Regions from separate parts of the Labrys sp. LIt4 genome, predicted to be linked through region 3. Evidence: predicted binding sites of a transcription regulator. Region 3 holds the regulator's gene; each other region holds the start of a gene.
The links. Region 3 encodes PhoB, which activates phosphate uptake and scavenging genes when phosphate is short. Its sites were predicted from a motif close to TGTCATNNANCTGTCAT; they were not measured.
Positions count from the first base shown of each region.

Region 1: the regulator PhoB is predicted to act here: its motif matches at 5,171-5,187, upstream of J8I29_RS07435 (alkaline phosphatase D family protein).
Region 2: the regulator PhoB is predicted to act here: its motif matches at 4,104-4,120, upstream of phnF (phosphonate metabolism transcriptional regulator PhnF).

Region 1 covers NZ_JAGIPY010000003.1:336,315-343,374, reverse strand. The annotation lists gene J8I29_RS07450 (TRAP transporter large permease) at 1-404, shown strand, start outside; gene J8I29_RS07445 (malonyl-CoA decarboxylase) at 443-1,867, shown strand; gene J8I29_RS07440 (malonyl-CoA synthase) at 1,878-3,395, shown strand; gene J8I29_RS07435 (alkaline phosphatase D family protein) at 3,547-5,127, opposite strand; gene J8I29_RS07430 (hypothetical protein) at 5,346-6,821, shown strand; gene J8I29_RS07425 (LysR family transcriptional regulator) at 6,906-7,060, opposite strand, start outside.
Region 2 covers NZ_JAGIPY010000001.1:555,436-562,495, forward strand. The annotation lists gene phnK (phosphonate C-P lyase system protein PhnK) at 1-355, opposite strand, end outside; gene J8I29_RS02595 (GNAT family N-acetyltransferase) at 352-822, opposite strand; gene J8I29_RS02600 (alpha-D-ribose 1-methylphosphonate 5-phosphate C-P-lyase PhnJ) at 819-1,799, opposite strand; gene J8I29_RS02605 (carbon-phosphorus lyase complex subunit PhnI) at 1,796-2,908, opposite strand; gene phnH (phosphonate C-P lyase system protein PhnH) at 2,908-3,528, opposite strand; gene phnG (phosphonate C-P lyase system protein PhnG) at 3,528-3,986, opposite strand; gene phnF (phosphonate metabolism transcriptional regulator PhnF) at 4,214-4,942, shown strand; gene J8I29_RS02625 (lysine-2,3-aminomutase-like protein) at 5,039-6,076, opposite strand; gene phnE (phosphonate ABC transporter, permease protein PhnE) at 6,251-7,060, opposite strand, start outside.
Region 3 covers NZ_JAGIPY010000001.1:26,134-33,193, reverse strand. The annotation lists gene pstS (phosphate ABC transporter substrate-binding protein PstS) at 1-988, shown strand, start outside; gene pstC (phosphate ABC transporter permease subunit PstC) at 1,067-2,071, shown strand; gene pstA (phosphate ABC transporter permease PstA) at 2,083-2,925, shown strand; gene pstB (phosphate ABC transporter ATP-binding protein PstB) at 2,934-3,749, shown strand; gene phoU (phosphate signaling complex protein PhoU) at 3,784-4,503, shown strand; gene phoB (phosphate regulon transcriptional regulator PhoB) at 4,517-5,218, shown strand; gene J8I29_RS00110 (DUF6596 domain-containing protein) at 5,468-6,709, opposite strand; gene J8I29_RS00105 (YciI family protein) at 6,727-7,060, opposite strand, start outside.

The DNA of each region.
Region 1 (7,060 bases), on a different contig from region 3:
ATCTCCAGATCAGCCAGTCGGCGGCGGCCTGGATCATCAGCCTGAACCTGTCGAAATGGCTGCTGCTCACCGCCATCCTGCTCTTCGTGGTCGTCCTCGGCTTCTTCCTCCCGCCGGTCTCGATCATCCTGATGACAGCGCCGATCATCCTACCGCCCTTGAAAGCGGCCGGCTTCGACCTGATCTGGTTCGGTGTGGTGATGACCATCGTCATGGAGATGGGGCTGATCCATCCGCCGGTCGGGCTCAACATCTTCGTGATCAAGAATATCGCGCCGGACATCCCGCTGGGGGATATCATGCGCGGAACGCTGCCCTTCGTCGGATTGATGGCGTTGGCGGTGGTGCTGGCCTGCCTGATACCCGGCCTCGCCACCTGGCTGCCCGATCTGATCATGGGGTGATCCCAATGACTCGGCTTGACAGGGTATGGTGAACAGCGATGAGCAGAAACTTCCTGCAGGAATTCCTGGAAGCGGTCGCCGAACGGGGGAGGGGCCTCATCGGCCTCGAACGGCCCTCGTCCCAGGAGCGGCCGGCGGATCTGCTGGCCCTCAGCAATGCGCTGCTGACCGGCCGGGGCGAGGTTTCCGGCGTCGCTTTGGCGCAACAATGGCTCGATGCCTATGCCGCAGCCGATGACGAACACCGGCGCCGCCATCTGGCGGCGCTGGCCGATGGCTTCGGCCCCGACCAGTCTCGCCTGGATGCGGCAATCGAGGCCTATCTCCAGGACAAGTCCCCACGGACCATGGCCGAGCTCAACGCCGCCGCCGAACCGAGGCGCCAGGAGCTCTTCCGCAGGCTCAACCGCCCCGCCGGCGGCACGGCCGCCCTGGTGCGGCTGCGCGAGGACGTGCTCGCCGACCTGCCGGGCAATGCGAAGCTGGAGGCCCTTGATGCGGATCTCGCCCATCTCTTCTCGTCCTGGTTCAACCGGGGCTTCCTGATGCTGAAGCGGATCGACTGGACGACACCTGCGAACATCCTGGCCAAGATCATCCAATATGAGGCCGTTCACACCATCCATAGCTGGGAGGATCTGCGCAGCCGGCTGGAGCCTTCGGATCGGCGCTGTTTTGCCTTCTTCCATCCCCAGATGGCCGACGAGCCGCTGGTGTTCGTCGAGGTGGCCCTGACGCAGGACATACCGGCGACGATCGCGCCGCTGCTCGCTCTCGAACGCAAGCCGATCCGGGCCGAGGATGCGACCACCGCGGTGTTCTATTCGATCTCCAATTGCCAGACCGGCCTGCGCCGCGTCTCCTTCGGCAATCTCCTGATCAAGCAGGTGGTCGAGGAACTCCGGCGCGACCTGCCGAAGCTGAAGACCTTCGTGACTTTGTCGCCGGTTCCCGGCTTCATGGGCTGGCTAAAGCGCGAACTCGCCAAGAAGGATGCGCATATTCCCGGCGTTGCCGACCTCTCGGTGCTGGAGGGGCTGTTCCAGCCGGCCGAACAGGGCGGCACCGGGCCGACCGAAGCCGTGCGCGAGGCGCAGCTGGCCGCCGCCGCCCATTATTTCCTGGTGGCCAAGACCCCGTCGGGTGCGCCGATCGACCCGGTGGCTCGGTTCCATCTCGGCAATGGCGCCCGCCTCGAGCGCATCAACTGGCGGGGCGACGTCTCGGCGAACGGGTTGCGTCAGGCCGGCGGCCTCATGGTCAATTATCTCTACGATCTGGACGCCATCGAAGCCAATCATGAGGCCTTCGCCAATCAGGGCGTGATCGCCGCCAGCCCGGCTGTGCGCAAGCTGCTGAAAACCGCAGAGACGCAGCCGGCGCGTCGCAAGGCGGCCGTGCCGGCTTTGCCGCCGCCCGCCCGCAGCGCCGATGCAGCCCAGCGGCCTCGTTCCACTTCTTGAGGAAACTTGCGTGTCGAACCATCTCTTCAGCCTGATCCGTTCCCGCATGCCGGAAGCGGGAAAACCCTTCCTGACCCTCGCCGATGGCAGCGGCTTCGACTATGGCGCCGTGCTTGCCTGGTCGGGCCGCTACGCCAACGCCCTGCGCGGCTATGGGGTCGAGACCGGCGATCGTGTGGTCGTCCAGGTCGAGAAGAGCCCGCAGGCGGTGTTTCTCTATCTTGCCTGCCTGCGCGCCGGCGCGGTGTTCGTGCCCCTCAACACCGCCTATACCAAGGCCGAACTCGATTATTTCGTCGGCGATGCCGAGCCGCGCCTCCTGGTCTGCGCGCCGGAAAAGGCGGATGAACTCGGCGAGATCGGTACCCGGCTCGGTGCTGCCGTCGCGACCCTCGGAAGCCTTGGCGACGGCTCGCTCGCCGAGGTGGCGAAAGCCGCACCGGAGAGCTTCGACGAGGTCACGCGCGGCGAAGACGACCTGGCGGCGCTGCTCTACACCTCCGGCACCACAGGACGCTCGAAGGGAGCGATGTTGACGCATGGCAACTTGGCGTCCAACGCCCTCACTCTCGCCGATTATTGGCGCTTCAGCCAGACGGACGTGCTGCTGCATGCCCTGCCGATCTTCCACACGCATGGCCTGTTCGTGGCGATCAACACCACGCTGATGGCGGGCTCCTCGCTGATTTTCCTGCCGCGCTTCGATGCGGCGGAGGTGCTGCGCCATCTGCCCGGCGCCACCTGCATGATGGGTGTGCCGACCTTCTATGTGCGCCTCCTGCAGCAGGCGGGCCTCACGGCCGAGACGACCGCCCATATGCGTCTGTTCGTGTCGGGATCCGCGCCCTTGCTGTCCGAGACGCATGAGCAATGGAAGGCGCGCACCGGCCACGCGATTCTCGAGCGCTATGGCATGACCGAAACCAACATGATCACCTCCAACCCCTATGACGGGGCGCGCGTGGCCGGCGCCGTCGGCATGCCGCTGCCGGGCATCTCCCTGCGCATCGTGCAGCCCGAGACGGGTGAAGCCCTGCCGCAAGGGGAGATCGGCATGATCGAGGTGAAGGGCCCCAATGTGTTCAAGGGCTATTGGCGCATGCCGGAGAAGACCAAGGCGGAATTCCGGCCCGACGGCTTCTTCATCACCGGCGATCTCGGCAAGATCGATGATCGCGGCTATGTCCATATCGTCGGACGCGGCAAGGACCTGGTGATCACCGGGGGCTACAACGTCTATCCCAAGGAAGTGGAGACGGAGATCGACGGCATCCCCGGTGTGTTCGAGAGCGCCGTCATCGGCGTGCCGCATGCCGATTTCGGCGAGGGGGTGACGGCCATCGTGGTGCGCAAGCCCGGCAGCACGGTGGAGGAACGAACGATCCTCCAGACCCTGGAGGGCCGCCTGGCCAAGTTCAAACAGCCCAAGCGCGTGCTCTTCGTCGAAGAATTGCCGCGCAACACCATGGGCAAGGTTCAGAAGAACGTGCTGCAGACGACCTATCGCGATCTCTACGCGCGGGGGTGAGACATGAAAGCCTTCTCCCCTTGTGGGAGAAGGTGCCCCGAAGGGGCGGATGAGGGGAGAAACGCACCCTTGAAAGGCATGCGCCAACACCCCTCATCCGTCTTTGCTGCGCAATGCCACCTTCTCCCGCAAGGGGAGAAGGGTTTTTGCCTTAGCCCAGCTTCGGCTCGATCTGCGTCGACCAGAGCGCCGCATCCGCCGCGTCGCGCAGGGTGACGGTCATCACCCGCGTGTCGGCGGCGATGGCGACATGGCCGAAGAATTGCAGGCCGGCGGCGGGGGACAGGTTCTGCTTGTCGGGCCCGGGCGCCTTCACATATTTCAGCTCGGGGCCGAACGTATTGTCGAGATCGGCCGGTCCGAACGTGCCCGAATGCAGCGGGCCGGAGACGAATTCCCAGAAGGGGTCAAAGTCCTGGAAGGCCGCCTTGTCCGGGTTGTAGTAATGGGCGGCGGTGTAGTGGACGTCGGCGGTGAGCCATACCGTGTTCTTCACGCCGGCTGCCTTGATAAAGCGCAGGAGATCGGCGAATTCGAGCTCGCGACCGAGCGGCTTGCCGTTCTCATTGTTGGAGACGGCCTCGAAGCCCTTCTTCTGATCGGCCTTGTCCCAAACCACCAGAGCGAGCGGCATGTCGGCGGCGATCACCTTCCAGGTCGCCCTGGAATTGGCGAGCTCGCGCTTGAGCCAGGCGAGTTGCTCGGTGCCGAGGAAGGCGGCTTCCCCGCCCTCGGTGGTCTGCAGATTGGCGCCGTTTGGACCGCGATAGGTGCGCATGTCGAGCATGAAGACGTCGAGCAGCGGGCCATAGGGAATCTTGCGATAGACCCGGCGCGGCTCGGCCAGCGTGGTGGCGATCGGCATATATTCGTGGAAGGCCTGCGCGGCGCGCGCCGCCAGGGCCGCGATCGACTTTTCCTTGTAGCGCTCGTCGTTGAGCAGGTCCTTGGAGGAGGACCAGTTGTTGGTCACCTCATGGTCGTCCCACTGGGTGAAGACCGGAACCTGCTGGTAGAGCGCGCGGAAGTTCTTGTCCATGAGGTTGTATTTGTACTGTCCGCGGAACTCATCGAGAGTCTCGGCGACCTTCGACTTTTCCGGCGTGACGATGTTCTTCCAGATGGTGCCGTCGGGCAGCTTCACCTCGGGCTTGATCACGCCGTCGGCATAGATGTTGTCCCCGGAATGGATGAAGAAGTCGGGGTTGTGCTTGAGCATGGCCGAATAGATCTTCATGCCGCCGCGATCGACGTCGATGCCCCAGCCCTGGCCGGCCGTGTCGCCGGACCAGACGAAGGAGACGTCACGCAGTCCGGCCGGGGCCGAACGCAGATGCCCGGTGACCAGCTCGCTCTCGACGCTGGTATGGGCGAGGTCCTGGAAGCGCACGCGGTAGAAGATCTCCTGGTCCGCCGGCAAGCCTTCGGCCAGGATCTTCACGGTGTAGTCTGTCTCGGGAGAGGCGGTCACCGTCGGCAGCCGGTTCACCGTCTTGAAGCTCTCGGTTGTCGACCATTCGAAGATCGCGTTGGCCGGTCTGTCGGTGCGCGACCACAGCACGGCCCTTTCGCCGGCGACGTCGCCGGACTGCAGGCCGGCCGTTACCTCGGGGCGGTCGGCAGCGCGGGAGACGCCCGGCATGGCGAAGGTGCCCGCGGCCCCGAGCAGGCCGGTTGCGGCGGTTGCGGTCAGGAAGCGGCGGCGGGACAAGGGTTTTTCGATGAAGCGCATGGCGACTCTCCGGCTTGAAATGCGCTCCTTCTTGGCCACCGACATGACAGGGGCATGTCAGTTGGTTGGAGGAATTGTAAACTGGACGTGAGAGGAGCATCGACCGGGCTCCCCTGCGAGGCCCTGCAGAAAAAATTCACAGGCGGCCTGCTTCCGCTTGTGGCATAGGGAGCTGGGGATCTTCCATTGAGCAGACCGGGTATTTTATGGCTTTCTTGATGCAATCTGAGCGTAAATGCGGCGTTCGTCGCCGGGTCGTGCTGGCTGGCGTGGCGCTTGTAGGGCTGGCCTCGTCGCAAGCCATGGCAGAGCCGGCCACCGAGCAGGGCGCCAAGGCGATCCGTGACGAGATTACCCGTTATTTCGGCCCGAAAGTGTTCGAGAAGGGCATTCTCACGATCAAGCCCAATGGCGACGGCTATGACCTCACCTATGATGTCAGCAGCAGCAAGCTCGGCTTGCCAGCGGACGGTGCCCAGTTCAGCTTCGGTCCGTTCACGGGACACGTGAAGCCCGAGGCCGATGGCAAATACGTCTTCGAGCAAACGACGCCTTCGCTCGATTTCACCTATAAATCAGGAAAGGCCGGGCCGCAGAGCGAGCTGGTCCAGCGGCTGAAGAATTGCACCGGAAAGGGCGTCTTCGACCTCAAGGCCGTGCAGTTCGCCGACCAGAGCATGAGCTGCGAGTCGGCCGTCTTCACCATGCGTTCGCCGATCGAGGATATCGACGCCAGCCTCGGAAAGATCGATTTCGCCTTGACCGGCAAAGTCGGAGAGGCCGGCAAGTCGGACCTGAACATGACGGGGGACCTGCTGGATCTCGTCGAGACGGTTACCGTGAAGGATCCGGCCAATCCGGCGCCGCCGATGGTGCTGCGCGCCGACCGCATACACGAGACCTTTGCGGCCAATGGCTTCAGCAGCCAGCAATTCATGCAGGCCCTGGCCTATTTCACGGCCCGCAAGGCGGGGGACAATGGCAAGGCGGCCCAGGAGCAGGCGCGGGCCAAGCTGAAAGCCATGTTGCCGCTGTGGAAGACACTGGCCGCGCAGATCCGCTATGACAATCTGACGGTGGGGACGCCCAAGGGCATCATCAAGATTGCCACGGTGGATACCAATCTAGCCTCGAATGGCCTGGTGAAGACAGGCAATGTCGGCCTGAACCTGGCCATGAACGGCCTGGTCCTGCCGGACGGCATGGTGCCCGACTGGGCCAAGGCTGTGGTGCCGGACAAGGCGACGCTCGACATCAACCTGACCGGCCTCGATCTCGAGACGATTGCCGGCAAGGCGATCGAAGTCGGCACCGATGCCAAACCGGCTCAGCCGGGTGCTCTCCAGGCGGCGCTGATGCCGTTGCTCCTGGCGGGCCAGCCCAAGCTCGCCTTCGACCAGACGCTCACCGCTCCCGCCTACGACGTGAAAGGGAAGGGAGAAAGCTCGCTGCTGCCCGCCCAGCAGGGCAAGGCGACGGTCTCCGCCTCCAATCTGGATGAGATCGCCGCGGCTCTCGGCAAGGCCGGTACCGCCGGTCCCGGGCCTCAGCGTGCGGCCATGGGCATCGCCTTCCTCAAGGGCCTCGCTAAGACCGGGCCGGACGGCCGGCTGACCTGGGACATCGACTTCGACAGTCTCGCCCGCAAGGTCACGGTGAATGGCCAGTCCTTCGGGCCGGGGGCGCAGAAGTAGGGCGCCTCCACCCTGTAAGCGATGCTGCGAGGGCGGCCTTTCCCGAAGGGCCGCCCTTTTCGCGTCCGGAATACGGCGCGGAGATCAGGCAAGCTCCCTCGCCAGCACATGACGGACTTCCGCCACCAGGGCGGATTCGCCGGGTTGAGGCGGCAGGATGGAGAATTCGATGTCGGGCATGGCCGGCAGACCGAGACCGGTATCGAGAATGGCCATGCCTGCGGGTATGGCGGAACGGT
Region 2 (7,060 bases), 530 kb from region 3:
TCAGGCGCTCGCCGACATTGGCGCCGGCCGAGACGCCCATGCGCAGCCCGTCGCGTGCATCCTGGCGCACGAAACCCCAGTCGGTGCGCAGGAGAAAACGCCGCTCGGCCTCGCTCAGCGCAAAGAGGTCGCGGACGGCGCCATCGCGCATGCGATAATGCACCGACCCGGCGGTGGGCTCGACTTCGCTGGACAGAAGGCCGAGCAGGGTCGATTTGCCCGAGCCGGATTCGCCGACCACGGCAAGGACCTCGCCCTCATAGAGGTCGAAGGAGACGTCGGCGCAGCCCAGGCGCATGCCGTAATGCTTGGTGAGCCCGCGTGCCTGGAGCAGGGGGGAATCGTTGTGGGTCATGCGGCTTTCTCCGGCAAGGACAGGCGGAAGGACACGCCGTGGCGCTCGAAGCCGAGCGAATCGTAGAAGGCATGGGCGCGGCTGTTGTGCAGGCTGGAGGCGAGAATGGCCTTGTAGCAGCCCTTCTCCTGGGCCAGGCGGAAAGCGGCCTGCAGCATGAGCCGGCCGATGCCTTCGCCTTGTCGATCGGAAGCAACCACGACATTCTCGACGACGGCAAAGGGAGTGCCGCGCCGCGCCAGGTTGTCGACGGCCATCAGACAGAAGGTGCCGACGAGCATATCGTCCTGCTCGGCCACATAGAGCCCGTAATCGGGATAGAGGCCGAGGCGCTCGAGCTTGGCCTCGGCTTCCTCGATCGTCAGGACGTTGTCGCCGTTGAAATCGGGCTGTCCGTAGAGGGCGAGCACGGCCGGCAGGTCCGCCTTGCCGCCGACGCGTACGGACAGAGGAGGGGCGACGCTCATGGCCCGGTCTCCCCGGGAGCGGGGACGTCCTCGTCCGCTCTTGGAAACGATGGGCTCGACGAGGATGTCTGCGCTCCCAGGGGCGATGCACCCAGCATCTCGCCCTTGTGCCCGGCGGCTCGCCTCGTCTCGCAATGGTCGGTATCCGAACACACGAACATGCGGCCGCCGCGATCGTCGAGCACGACCTCGTCGAGATAGACGCCCTGTGCAGCGCACAGGGCGCAGGGCTGCTTGAAGCGCTGTACGCTGAAGGGATGGTCCTCGAAGTCGAGGCTCTTCACCCGCGTATGCGGCGGCACCGCATAGATGCGCTTCTCGCGCCCGGCGCCGAAGAGCTGCAGCGCCTCGCAATCGTCGATCTTGGGATTGTCGAATTTCGGCGTCGGCGAGGGATCCATGACATAGCGCCCGGCTACCTCCACCGGATAGGCATAGGTGGTGGCGATATGGCCGTGGCGGGCGATGTCCTCGTAGAGCTTCACATGCATCAGGCCGTAATCGGCGAGGGCATGCAGCTTGCGGGTCTCGGTTTCGCGTGGCTCGAGGAAGCGCAGCGGCTCGGGGATCGGGACCTGATAGACCAGGATCTGGTCGGGCTTGAGGGGGGCTTCCGGCACGCGGTGGCGCGTCTGGATGATGGTGGCATCCTGCGTGGCGGTGGTGGTGGCGACGCCGGCCGTCTTGGCGAAGAAGCGGCGGATCGAGACGGCATTGGTGGTGTCGTCGGCGCCCTGGTCGATCACCTTCAGCACGTCGTCGGGGCCGATTACCGCAGCCGTCACCTGAACGCCTCCGGTGCCCCAGCCATAGGGCATCGGCATCTCGCGCGAGGCGAAGGGCACCTGATAGCCGGGAATGGCGATGGCCTTGAGGATCGCCCGACGGATCATGCGCTTGGTCTGTTCGTCGAGATAGGCGAAATTGTAGCCGTTGGGATTGGTATCGCGGGCGGGATGATCTGATGGGGTGCTCACGCTGCATCCTCCTGCCGGGTTTCGGCCAGCGCCGCCTCGCGGCGCTCGGCACGCTCGGCCCTGAGGCGTCTGACAAGGTCGAGCTCGGCCTGGAAGTCGACGTAATGGGGCAGTTTCAGATGCTCGACGAAGCCGGTCGCCTGCACGTTGTCGCAATGGGACATCACGAATTCCTCGTCCTGGGCGGGGGCGGTCCTCTCCTCGCCGAACTCGCGCGCCCGCAGCGAGCGGTCGACCATCGCCATCGACATCGCCTTGCGTTCGGCCTGGCCGAAGACGAGGCCATAACCGCGGGTGAATTGCGGCGGAGCCTCGGCTGAGCCGGCGAACTGGTTGACCATCTGGCATTCGGTGACGGTGATCGACCCCATCGGCACGGCAAAGCCGAGCTCCTCGGGTACGAATTCCACCTCCACTTCCCCGAGCCGGATTTCGCCGACGAAGGGATGGGTGCGGCCAAAGCCGCGCTGGCTGGAATAGGCGAGCGCCAGGAGGAAACCTTCATCCCCGCGGGCGAGCGCCTGCAGCCTGAGGTCGCGGTCGGCCGGGAAGGCCAGGGGTTCGCGGGTGAGGTCGCCGACTGGCCGCTCGGGGTCGGGGGTAGCATTGCGCTCGATCAGGTCCTCGCCGCCGAGGAGGTCGCTGACGCGCGGCGTCTTCTCCTCCGCGGCGGGCCTTTCCTCGGGCGGGCCGACCTCGGCGCCGGCGGCCAGCATGAAGTCGAGCAGGCGGTGCGTATAGTCGAAGGTCGGGCCGAGCACCTGGCCTCCCGGCAGATCCTTGAAAGTCGCCGATATGCGCCGACGGATGGCCATGTCGTCGGTGTCGACGGGCACGCTGACACCGAAACGCGGCAAGGTGGTGCGATAGGCGCGCACCAGGAAGATCGCTTCGACCAGGTCCCCCCGGGCCTGCTTGATGGCGAGGGCGGCCAGGTCGCGGTCGTAGAGCGAGCCCTCGGCCATCACCCGGTCGACACCGAGCGTGAGCTGTTCGCGGACCTGGTCGGTCGAGAGGTCGGGCACCGCCTTGTCGCCGCGCCGGACATGGGCGAGCAGGCGATGGGCATTGTCGATGGCTTCCTCGCCACCCTTGACGGCGACATACATCAGGCTTCTCCACGTATTTGGGACGAGCGCGGCAGGCCGGCGATCCTGCCCGGCGCCGTGAAGACGATATCGACGCCGCGTGGAAAGGCGGCATGGTTGGCGGCAAGCTGCCGGCGGAAGTCGGCGGGAAGCGGCGCGAGCGCCAGACCTAGATCCGTCAGACCTGTATCGGCCTTGATGCCCGGCCCGGCAAAGGCGAGATCATGGCCGGGTTCGAGCCGCTCCAAGGCGATAAGCAGCGTGGTCGAGCGGTCGGGATATTCGTCACTGCCCTGGGCGAAATGGGCAAGGTCGGGACAGGCGGCCGCGTCCGCGATGAGGGCAAAGGCCGCCTCTTGCGGATCCTCCGTCAGGCGGGCTCCGGTATGGAAAGTGAGATAGGCCCGCACCGCCGGTGTCCGCAGCCCGGCATCGAGCCAGAGCGGAGCCTCGTGATCGGCCAAGGCAAGGGCGAGGCCGGCCAGTTCCGGCGTCAGCGGCGGCGGCGGCATCAGGCCCGTTTCAAGGGGCTGGGGACGGGCCGGCCGGGCCAGCGCATTCATGCAGGCCCGGAAGATCGCCTGGGATTCGAGGGCCGCATCCGCAAAGCCGGGCGCGAGATCCTGTGCAAGGCGCATCATTAGTCCTCTCCCCGCACCATGGTGAAGAAATTGACCCGGGTTGCCGCCGTCTGCCGGGCTGAAACATCCGCTTCGGCATTCAGCCGGGTAGCCACCGGTCGCAGGGCCCGCTCGACCGCCTCGCGGCGGGTTTCGTCCTGCCAGAGGGCGTCGAGCAGGGCGGCGGCGCTGGCCTTGGCGCTGTTACGGCCGAGATGATAGGCAAAGCCGACAGGCCCGTTCTCGATCCGGACGGTGGCGCGCGAGGTGCTCGCCTCGCCCAGGTTGAAGGCGGCGCCGTCGCCGCCGACCCGGCCTTGCAGCATGACCAGGCCCGTTACGGCCGGTCGCAGTGCTGCATGAGCCGGCAGGGGAGCCAGCGCCGAGAGGGCCTGGTCGAGTTCGGCGCCGGTGGCGTGGGCGCACAGATGCATGACGGCTTGGCGTGCCTTCAGTCCGGCAGCCGGTTCGGCCGCCATCTGGCGATGACGACCTGGAGAGGATTCATTCATATCGAAACCATTGCTCGGCTCTGGGTCACAACAGGCTGGCGAAGCATGTTGTCTAGTGATATAGACAACTATATGAGAAACCTTGCAACGCTTCCATGACAAAACCAGTGCCACCTCGAAATTTTTCGCCGCCAGGCTCTGCGGGCGATCCCGCCGCAGCGGAAGCCGCCGTTTCCAGAGGTGACGGCGGCGCCATGGATGGCGCCGTTTTTCGCGGAGACGGCATCGCCGCCTGGCGCAAGATCGCGGATCTCCTCGAGGCAGAGATCGTCGGCGGCATGTTGGCCCCCGGCACGCAATTGCCGACGGAGGCCGCGCTGGCTGCCCGTTTCGGCGTCAACCGGCATACAGTGCGCCGGGCGCTCGGCGAGCTGGCCGGCAAGGGCCTGGTGCGCACCGCGCAGGGCAGGGGGACCTTCGTCGAGCTTTCCCGCCTCGCCTATCCGATCGGCGAGCGCACGCGTTTCAGCCAGAACATGGCGCAGGAAGGGCGCGAGGCCGGGGGCATCGTGCTGGAGGCCGTCGAAATCGAGGCCGATCCGCGCCTTGCCGGGTTGCTGGACATCGCGCCGGGCAGCCCGGTGCTGAGACTGCTGACCCTGCGTTCGGCTGATGACGTGCCCATCGCCTTCGGCAGTTCATATTTCCCGCTGCCGCGCTTTGCCGGCTTCGCCGAGGCCTATCGGCGCCTGGGGGCGGTGACGCCGGCCCTGGCGGCATGTGGCGTCGACGACTACAAACGGCAGGCAACCCGGGTCGGCGCCCGCTTTGCCTCTCCCGAGGAGGCCGCCAGGCTCGATATTGCGGTTGGCCGCCCTTTGCTGACGGTCGAAAGCGTCAATGTCGATCTCGATGGCATACCGATCCAGGCGACCTTCGGCCTGTTTGCCGCTGACCGGACGGAGATCGTGCTCCAGAGCTGACGAAATGGAGTGTCGATCTTCAGGTCGGCAAACCTGGAACACCGCACTTGCCGGCAAGCGGAATTGTCGATCTGAAGATCGACGTTCCAGGAGGTCTTACCCGCGATAGTCGTGCCTGTTGCCGCGCGGATCCGTTACGATATAGCCGTTCTCGCCGTCGTCGAGATAACCCGGCCCGATCGGCACCTTGCCGTGTCCGCCGGGAATGTCGAGCACATAGGTGGGCTGGCCGAGGCCGGTGAGACTTCCGCGCAATTGCCGCATCACCGCCTGGCCCTCGGCGATGGTGGTGCGGAAATGGCCCGTGCCCTTGGCGAGGTCGCCATGGTGCAGATAGTAGGGCTTGATGCGCAGGCCGAGCAGAGCGCGGAAGAGAGCCGATAACTCCTCGGCGCTGGCGTTCACGCCCTTGAGCAGCACGGTTTGGCTGATCATGGCGATCCCCGCCTTCACCAGCCGCGTGCAGGCCGCTCCCGCGGCAGGCGTGAGTTCGCGAACATGATTGGCGTGCAGGGCGACGAACACGCCCTTTGGGCTGTCGAGACTTTCGATGAGCTCGGCCGTGATGCGTTCGGGCGCCACCACCGGCACGCGCGTATGGAACCGGATCACGCCGACATGGTCGATGGCCGACAGCGCCTTCACGATCCGGCCGATGCGCCGCGGCGATAGCGCGAAAGGATCGCCGCCGGTGACGATGACTTCGAAGATGGCCGGATTGTCGGCGATATAGGCCAAGGCTGCATCGAGCTCGCTGCTGGCGAGCATTTCGCCTTCCGGCCCCACCATCTCGCGTCGGAAGCAGAAACGGCAATAGACGGGGCAGACATGCAGCGGCTTGAGCAGGACGCGGTCGGGATAGCGATGAACGACCCCCTTGACCGGCGAGAAGGCGTCGTCCCCGATCGGGTCCGAGAGCTCGTCGGCACTCCAGACCAGTTCACGGCCGGTCGGCACGAACTGGGCGGCGATCGGATCTTCCTGTGGCGAGCCCTGAATCAGCTCGGACATTGCCGGCGTGATGGCAACGGAAAAGCGCCGAGCGACGTCCTCGATGTCGAGGCGTTCGAGCGGCGAGACGAGGCCGGCAGCCTCCAGATCGGACGCGCTCCTGAGACTGGAATGCTTGTTCATGTAATCGTTTGGGCCGGGAGATCCGTTTTGGTCAGTCCCGGAAATCCTGTAAGGTTTCAAAATCCGGCCCAGTTCTTAAACCGTCTGGCTCCCTTTCGAAAGGCGAAAGGCAGGAATCGCCGGGGCAATCCTATGAAGCCTCTACGGTGATCCCGGACGCGCCATCAACAATCGTCAGGGCCTTTGCGGCTGGCCGATGATCGCGAGCCGCAGGCGCGACGAGATCACGTCGATGACGGCAACGGTGACCAGGATCATGAAGATCAGCACGCCGAGGGGCGGCAGATCGAGCACCCGCAGCAATTCGGCGAGATACTGCCCGACGCCGCCGGCCCCGACGATGCCGATGATGGTCGCCGAGCGCACATTGGATTCGAAGAAATAAAGCACCTGGCTGGCCATCACTGGGAGGACCTGCGGGATCAGGGCGAAGCGGATGCGGTGGATGCGGTTGCCGCCCGTGGAGAGCACGCCCTCGCTCGCCCTGTTGTCGGTGGTCTCGATCGCCTCGGAGAACAGCTTGCCCAAGGCGCCGAAGTCCACGCAGATGATGGCGAGCACGCCGGCAAAGGGACCGAGACCGACGACACCCACCCAGACGAGCGCCCAGATCAGCGCATCGACGGAGCGGATCACGTCGAGGCCGCGGCGCACCGCGAACCGGACGAACACATTGGGAATGACATTGCGGGCTGCCAGAAAGGCCACGGGTGCGGCCAGCACGGCCGCGGTGAGCGTGCCGGCAAAGGCGATGGCAAGCGTTTCGGCGAGAGCCTTGACGAAGAACCAGAACTTGCCCTCGTCGTTGGGCGGGAACATCTGCACCACGAAGGTGCCGAGACGGGAAAGACCGCTGAGGAACCGATCCGGTGTGACCTCGAGCCGGATCATGGCGACGACGGCAAGGGCGAGCAGGATGGCGATCACGCCGCCCGCCAGGAAACGCGTCCGCCAGGAAGTTTCGAAATGGGCGCGATGGCGGGC
Region 3 (7,060 bases):
CGCGACTGCCGCCTTCGCCGCCGACATCACCGGCGCCGGCGCCACCTTCCCCGCCCCGGTCTACAACGCCTGGGGCAGCGATTTCAAAGCCAAGACCGGCACCGCCCTGAACTATCAGGCGATCGGCTCGGGCGGCGGCCAGACCCAGATCACCAACCGCACCGTCGACTTCGGCGCTTCGGATGCCCCGATGGCAACCGACAAGCTCGCCGCCGCCAAGCTGCTGCAGTTCCCCACCGTGATCGGCGCCGTCGTTCCGATCGTCAACCTCGAGGGCGTCAAGGCCGACGAACTCACCCTGACCGGCGAGATCATCGCCGAGATCTATCAGGGCAAGATCACCAAGTGGAACGATCCGAAGATCGCCGAGCTCAACAAGGATGTGAAGCTTCCCGACCTCGACATCGCGCCGGTCTATCGCGCCGACGGTTCGGGCACCACCTTCGTGTTCACCTCCTACCTCTCGGCCGTGAGCGAAGAGTGGAAGGGCAATATCGGCGCCGCCACCTCGGTGCAGTGGTCCGCCGGTTCGGGCGCCAAGGGCAATGACGGCGTTGCCGGCGCGGTGAAGAACACCCAGGGCGCCATCGGCTATGTCGAATATGTCTATGCCGCCAACAACGCGCTGACCACGACCAAGCTCAAGAACAAGGACGGCAAGGCCGTCAAGCCGTCGGTGGAAGCGTTCCAGGCCGCCGCCTCCAAGGCCGATTGGAAGGGCGCCAAGGATTTCGCGGTCTCCATGGTGAATGTCGGCGGCGAGACTTCCTGGCCGATCGTCTCGACCACCTTCATCCTGCTGCCCAAGGATCCCAAGGATGCCAAGCAGTCGGCCGAGGTCATGAAGTTCTTCGACTGGGCCTACAAGGACGGTGCCGCCACGGCTGAAAAGCTGCACTACATCCCGCTCCCCAAGGAGGTGATCGACACCGTTCGCACCGCCTGGAAGAGCGAAGTGAAGGCTGACGGCAAGGCCGTCTACGAATAAGCCGATCCGGCCCGGCATTGCCTCGACTGTGCAATGCCGGGCCGTTCCTTTGACCGTATCACAGGCCGGAAACTCGCTATGAGCGCCATCGCCGACACTTCGCTGGACCCCTCGGCCTCGCAGGCAAAGGTCGCGCAAGGGTCGCCCTCGCCGGGCGCCAAGACCGTGCCGGGCGCCAATCTGGATCCCATCTTCAAGGCCGCGCTCTATGGCTGCGGCGCGTTGGTGCTGATCCTGCTCTGCTCGATCGTCGTGCTGCTCTTCTATGGCGGCTGGCCTGCGCTCGCCCATTTCGGCCCCAGCTTCTACTGGTCCGCGGCCTGGAATCCCGTTACCGAAAAGTTCGGCGCGGCCGTGATGATCTACGGCACGCTGTTCACCGGTTTTCTCGCCCTGCTCATAGCCTTGCCGATGTCGTTCGGCATCGCCTTCTTCCTGACCGAGATCGCGCCGCAGAGCGTGCGTCGGCCGATCGGCATCGCCATCCAGCTCCTGGCCGCCGTGCCCTCGATCATCTTCGGCATGTGGGGCTCGCTGATCGTGGCGCCGATCCTGGCGAGCACGATCTACCCGCCGATCATCTCGGTGCTCTCCCACGTGCCCGTGCTCGGCTATCTCTTCAAGGGGCCGACCAATGGCGCCGGCATGCTCACCGCCGGCATCATCCTCGCCCTGATGATCATCCCCTTCATCACCGCGATGTTCGTCGAAATCCTCGAATCCGTGCCCGCCATGCTGAAGGAATCGGCCTACGGCGTCGGCGCCACCACCTATGAGGTCTTCCGCAACGTCTCGGTGCCCTATGGCCGCACGGCTCTGGTCGGCGCCGTCATGCTCGGCTTCGGACGCGCCCTTGGCGAGACCATGGCGGTGACCTTCGTGATCGGCAACGCCAACCGCATATCGGCGTCGCTGTTCTCCTCCGGCGCCACCATCGCTTCCACCATCGCCAACGAATTTCCGGACGCCCCCGCCGGCTCCCTGCGCAGCCAGTCGCTGCTGGAGCTGGGCTTCGTGCTCTTCGTGATTTCCTTCATCGTGCTTGCGATCTCCCGCATGCTCGTGCGCACCAACGCCAAGTAAGGGAGAATATCATGGCCAATATCGTCCATAGCAGCTCCCGCCTCGCCCGCCGCCGCACCGTCGACTATCTCTACAAGGCCGTTTCCACCGGCTTTGCCGCGGTCTCCCTGCTGGCGCTCGCCTGGATCCTCTACACGCTGCTGCGCGAGGGTCTGCCGTCGCTGACGCTCGACCTCTTCACCAAGGACATGGCCGATGGCGGCCTGCGCAACGCCATCGTCGGCTCGCTCACCATGGTGCTGCTGGCGCTGCTCCTTGGCGCCCCGATCGGCATCATGGCCGGGACCTTCCTCGCCGAAGCCGGCCGTGGCAGCAAGTTCGCCGACGCAGTGCGCTTCATCAACGACATCCTGCTCTCTGCGCCATCGATCCTGATCGGCCTGTTCGTCTATCAGATGATCGTGGTGACGACCGGCGGCTTTTCCGGCTGGGCCGGCGTGGTCGCCCTCGCCATCATCGTGCTGCCGGTGGTGGTCCGCACCACCGAGGACATGCTGGCCCTGGTGCCGATCAGCCTGCGTGAGGCCGCGTTCGCATTGGGATCGCCCATGTGGAAGGTCATCATGTTCGTGACCTGGCGCTCGGCCCGCACCGGCATCGTCACCGGCATCCTGCTGGCGCTGGCCCGCGCCGCCGGCGAGACGGCACCGCTGCTGCTCACCGCCTTCGGCAATTCCAACTGGTCGCTCGACCTCGGCAAGGCTTTCGCCAGCTTGCCGGCCGCCATCTACCAGCTCGCGCCCTATCCCGATCCCAAGGCCGTCTCGGTGGCCTGGAGCGGCGCCCTCCTCATCACCGCCGGCGTGTTGGCGCTCAACATCCTGACCCGCTTCGTGCTCGCTCCCAAGAAATGAGTGCTCCCATGTCCGCTCCCCCCCAAGCCTCCATCGCGGTTGCCGAACGCCCCCTCGTCGATCCGGCTGCGACCGTGAAGCTCAAGGTCGAAAACCTCGACTTCTACTATGGCGAGAAGCATGCCCTCAAAGGCATCAATCTCGACATGATGGACCGCCACGTCACCGCCATGATCGGCCCCTCCGGCTGCGGCAAGTCCACCCTGCTGCGCGTGCTCAACCGCATGTACGACCTCTATCCGGGGCAGACCGCCAAGGGCCGCGTGCTGCTCGACGGCCAGAACGTCATCGGCAAGGAGATCGATCCGGCGGTGCTGCGCGCACGCATCGGCATGGTGTTCCAGAAACCCACGCCCTTCCCGATGTCGATCTATGACAACATCGCCTTCGGCGTGCGCCTGCATGAGTCGATCTCCAAGGCGGAGATGGACCAGCGCGTCGAATGGTGCCTCACCAAGGCCGCCTTGTGGAACGAAGTGAAGGATCGCCTGCACGCTTCGGCGCTCGGCATGTCCGGCGGCCAGCAGCAGCGCCTGTGCATCGCCCGCACCATCGCGGTGAAACCCGAAGTCGTGCTGCTGGACGAACCGACCTCCGCTCTCGATCCGATCTCGACCGCCAAGATCGAGGAACTGATCGACGAATTGAAGCGGGACTTCACCATCGTCATCGTCACGCACAATATGCAGCAGGCGGCGCGTTGCGCGGATGTCACGGCCTTCTTCTATCTGGGCGACCTCATCGAGGTCGGCCAGACCAACAAGATGTTCACCACCCCGAACGACAGCCGTACGCAGGACTACATCACCGGCCGCTTTGGCTGATCCCCGGCCAGCGTCGAATTCATTTGGAGGCGGCATGTCCGACCATATCGTTACATCCTTCGATCAGGAACTGCGCGAACTGCGCAACATGATCGCCGAAATGGGTGGCTATGCCGAAAAGAGCGTAGCCGACAGCGTCGAGGCCCTGCTCAAGCGCGATACCCAGCGCGCCAAGGCGGTGATCGAACTCGACGCCGCGATCGACAAGCTGCAGCGCCAGGTCGAGGACCGCGCCATCCTGGTGATCGCCAAGCGCCAGCCACTGGCGCTCGACCTGCGCGAGATCGTCTCGGCCCTGCGCGTGGCCAACGACCTCGAGCGTATCGGCGACCTCGGCAAGAACGTCGCCAAGCGCGTGGTGGCGATCCATGGCCATATCCAGCCGACGCAGCTCTTCGGCGGCTTCGATCACATGGCCGATCTGGTACTCGAGCAGCTCAAGCAGGTGCTCGATGCCTTCGCCCAGCGCAATGTCGACGAGGCCCTCTCCGTCTGGCGTTCCGATGGCGAGATCGACGCGATGTACACCTCGCTGTTCCGCGAATTGCTGACCTATATGATGGAAGATCCGCGCAATATCGGCTTTTGCACCCATCTTCTGTTCTGCGCCAAGAACATCGAGCGCATCGGCGACCACGCCACCAACATCGCCGAGACGGTCCATTATCTCGTGACCGGTGAATCGCCGGCCGGCGAGCGGCCCAAGGCGGACAACAGCACCGATCTCGTCGACCTTCCTGTGCCGGCTAAATAACAAGGGATAGGCCATGCCTCCCAAAGTTCTGATCGTCGAGGACGAAGAAGCGCTGACCCTGCTGCTGCGCTACAATCTCGAAGCCGAAGGCTATGAGGTGGACAGCGTCGCACGCGGGGACGATGCCGAAATCCGCCTGCGCGAAAGTGTGCCGGACCTGGTTCTGTTGGACTGGATGCTGCCGGGCCTGTCCGGTATCGAGCTGTGCCGCCGCATCCGCATGCGGCCGGAGACGGAACGCCTGCCCGTGATCATGCTCACGGCGCGCGGCGAGGAAACCGAACGCGTGCGCGGCCTCGCCACCGGCGCGGACGACTATGTCGTCAAGCCCTTCTCCGTGCCCGAGCTGTCGGCCCGCGTGCGCGCCTTGCTGCGCCGGGCCAAGCCCGACCATGTCGCCTCCCTGCTCAAGGCGGGCGACATCTCGCTCGACCGCGAGACCAAGCGCGTCCATCGCGGCAATCGCGAGATCCGCCTCGGCCCGACCGAATTCCGCCTGCTCGAATTCCTGATGCAGGCGCCGGGCCGGGTGTTCGCGCGCGAACAGCTGCTCGACAGCGTCTGGGGACGGGACGTCTATATCGACGAGCGCACGGTCGACGTGCATGTCGGGCGTCTGCGCAAGGCGATGAACCGCACCCGCGAGATCGATCCGATCCGCACCGTGCGCGGCGCCGGCTATTCCTTCGACGAGACCTTCGCCAAGCAGTCCTGAGGGCGGTTTGCGGGGCATTGCCCACTCGCTTCGTTTCGCAAAGCCTGCGCGACGTAGAGAGTAATAGCAGTACGCTTTGAATTCGACTCATCGAACGTCATTGCGAGCGAAGCGAAGCAATCCAGGAGCCCCGAACTCCAGGCCTGCGAGTTGCTGGATTGCTTCGCCTTGCTCGCAATGACGGGCCGGGATTTCGCGATTTGGTGTAAGGGTGAGCCTCAGTGTCCGGCCTGCTCCCCCGCTCCGCGATCACGCCCCCAGATCCGCCTGCCGCCGCTGCAGATAGCGTCGGATGGCGGGGTCGCTCTCCAGGCCGATCGCCCGCGAATAGGCGTCGCGGGCGTCCTGCGGCCGCGCGGCCCGCGCCAGCAGGTCCGCCCGCGCCGCCCAATAGGGCTGGTAGTCGGCGATACGCCGGTCGCGAACGACCTCGTCGAGCGCGGCAAGGCCTGCCTCCGGCCCATCCAGACGTGCCAGGGCCACGGCATGGTTGATCGCGGCGACCGGCGAGGCCGTCAGCAGCACCAGTGCCTCGTAGAGGGTCGCGATCGCCGCCCAGTCGGTGGTTGCACAGATGCGCCGATGCGCATGAGCCGACTGCAGCGCTGCTTCGAGCTGATAACGCCCGATCCGCCCGGATCGGCCGGCCTCAGCCAGCAGGGCTTCCGCCTCCTCGATGAGAACGGCATTCCACAGCGACGTATCCTGCTGCTCAAGCGGGATATAGTCGCCCGACCTGCCGCGGCGGGCCTCCCGGCGCGCCTCGGCATGCAGCATCAGGGAAAGCAGGCCGAGCACCTCCGGCTCGTCCGGCAGGAGCGAGACCAGCAGCCGGCCGAGCCAGATGCCTTCCCCCGACAGATTGCGCTCGCGAGCCTGGGCGCCCTCCGGATCGGCCCAGCCCTCGGCATAGACGGCGTAGACGGCTTCCAGCACCGCATCGAGACGGCCGGGCAACTCATCGGGCTCGGGAATGCTGAAGGGAATGCGGGCCTGCTTGATCTTGAGCTTGGCGCGCACCAGCCGCTGGCTCATGGCCGCCGGCGAGACCAGGAAGGCGCTGGCGATGGCCCCGGCATCGAATCCCAATGTCGCCTGGAGGATCAGCGGCGCGCGCACGGACACATCGAGCGCCGGATGGGCGCAGGCGAACATCAGGCGCAGGCGCTCATCGGGAATGACATGCCGCTCGCCCTGCCCCGAGGCGAGGGTTTCGATATGGTGGATAACCTCGTTCGCCTTCTCGCCGCGCAACTTGGCGCGGCGGGCGGCGTCGATCTGCCTGCGGCGAGCCGTCGTCAGCAGCCAGGCCTCGGGGTTGGCAGGCACTCCGCCCGCCGGCCAATGCTCCAGGGCTGCCGCAAAGGCGTCGGCCAGGGCGTCCTCCGCGCCCGCAATGTCGCCGGAACGCGCCGCCAGAAGAGCGACGAGCCGTCCATAGCTGCGTCGCGCGACGGTTTCGGCAAGCGCGGCGGCGGGCGCTGAGGACACCGGCCGGGCCGTCCGGCTCAGTAGTCTTTCGGATCCCATATCGGCCGGACCTCGATGGTGCCGACGGCAGCACTCGGGCACCGCGCCGCCCAGCCGATCGCCGCATCCAGATCCGCCACATCGATGAGGTAGAAACCGCCCAGCTGTTCCCTGGTATCGGCATAGGGGCCGTTCAGCACCTGGGTCTTGCCATCCGCGATCCGCACCGAGGTGGCCGCCGCCGTCGGGCGCAGGCGATTCCAGCCCAGCAGGATCCCGGCCGATTGCAGGGCCTGGGTATAGGACTGATAGGCTGCCAGCATCGCCTGCTTGCTGGCGGGCTCCACCTTCTGCATGGCCTCTTCGGAACTG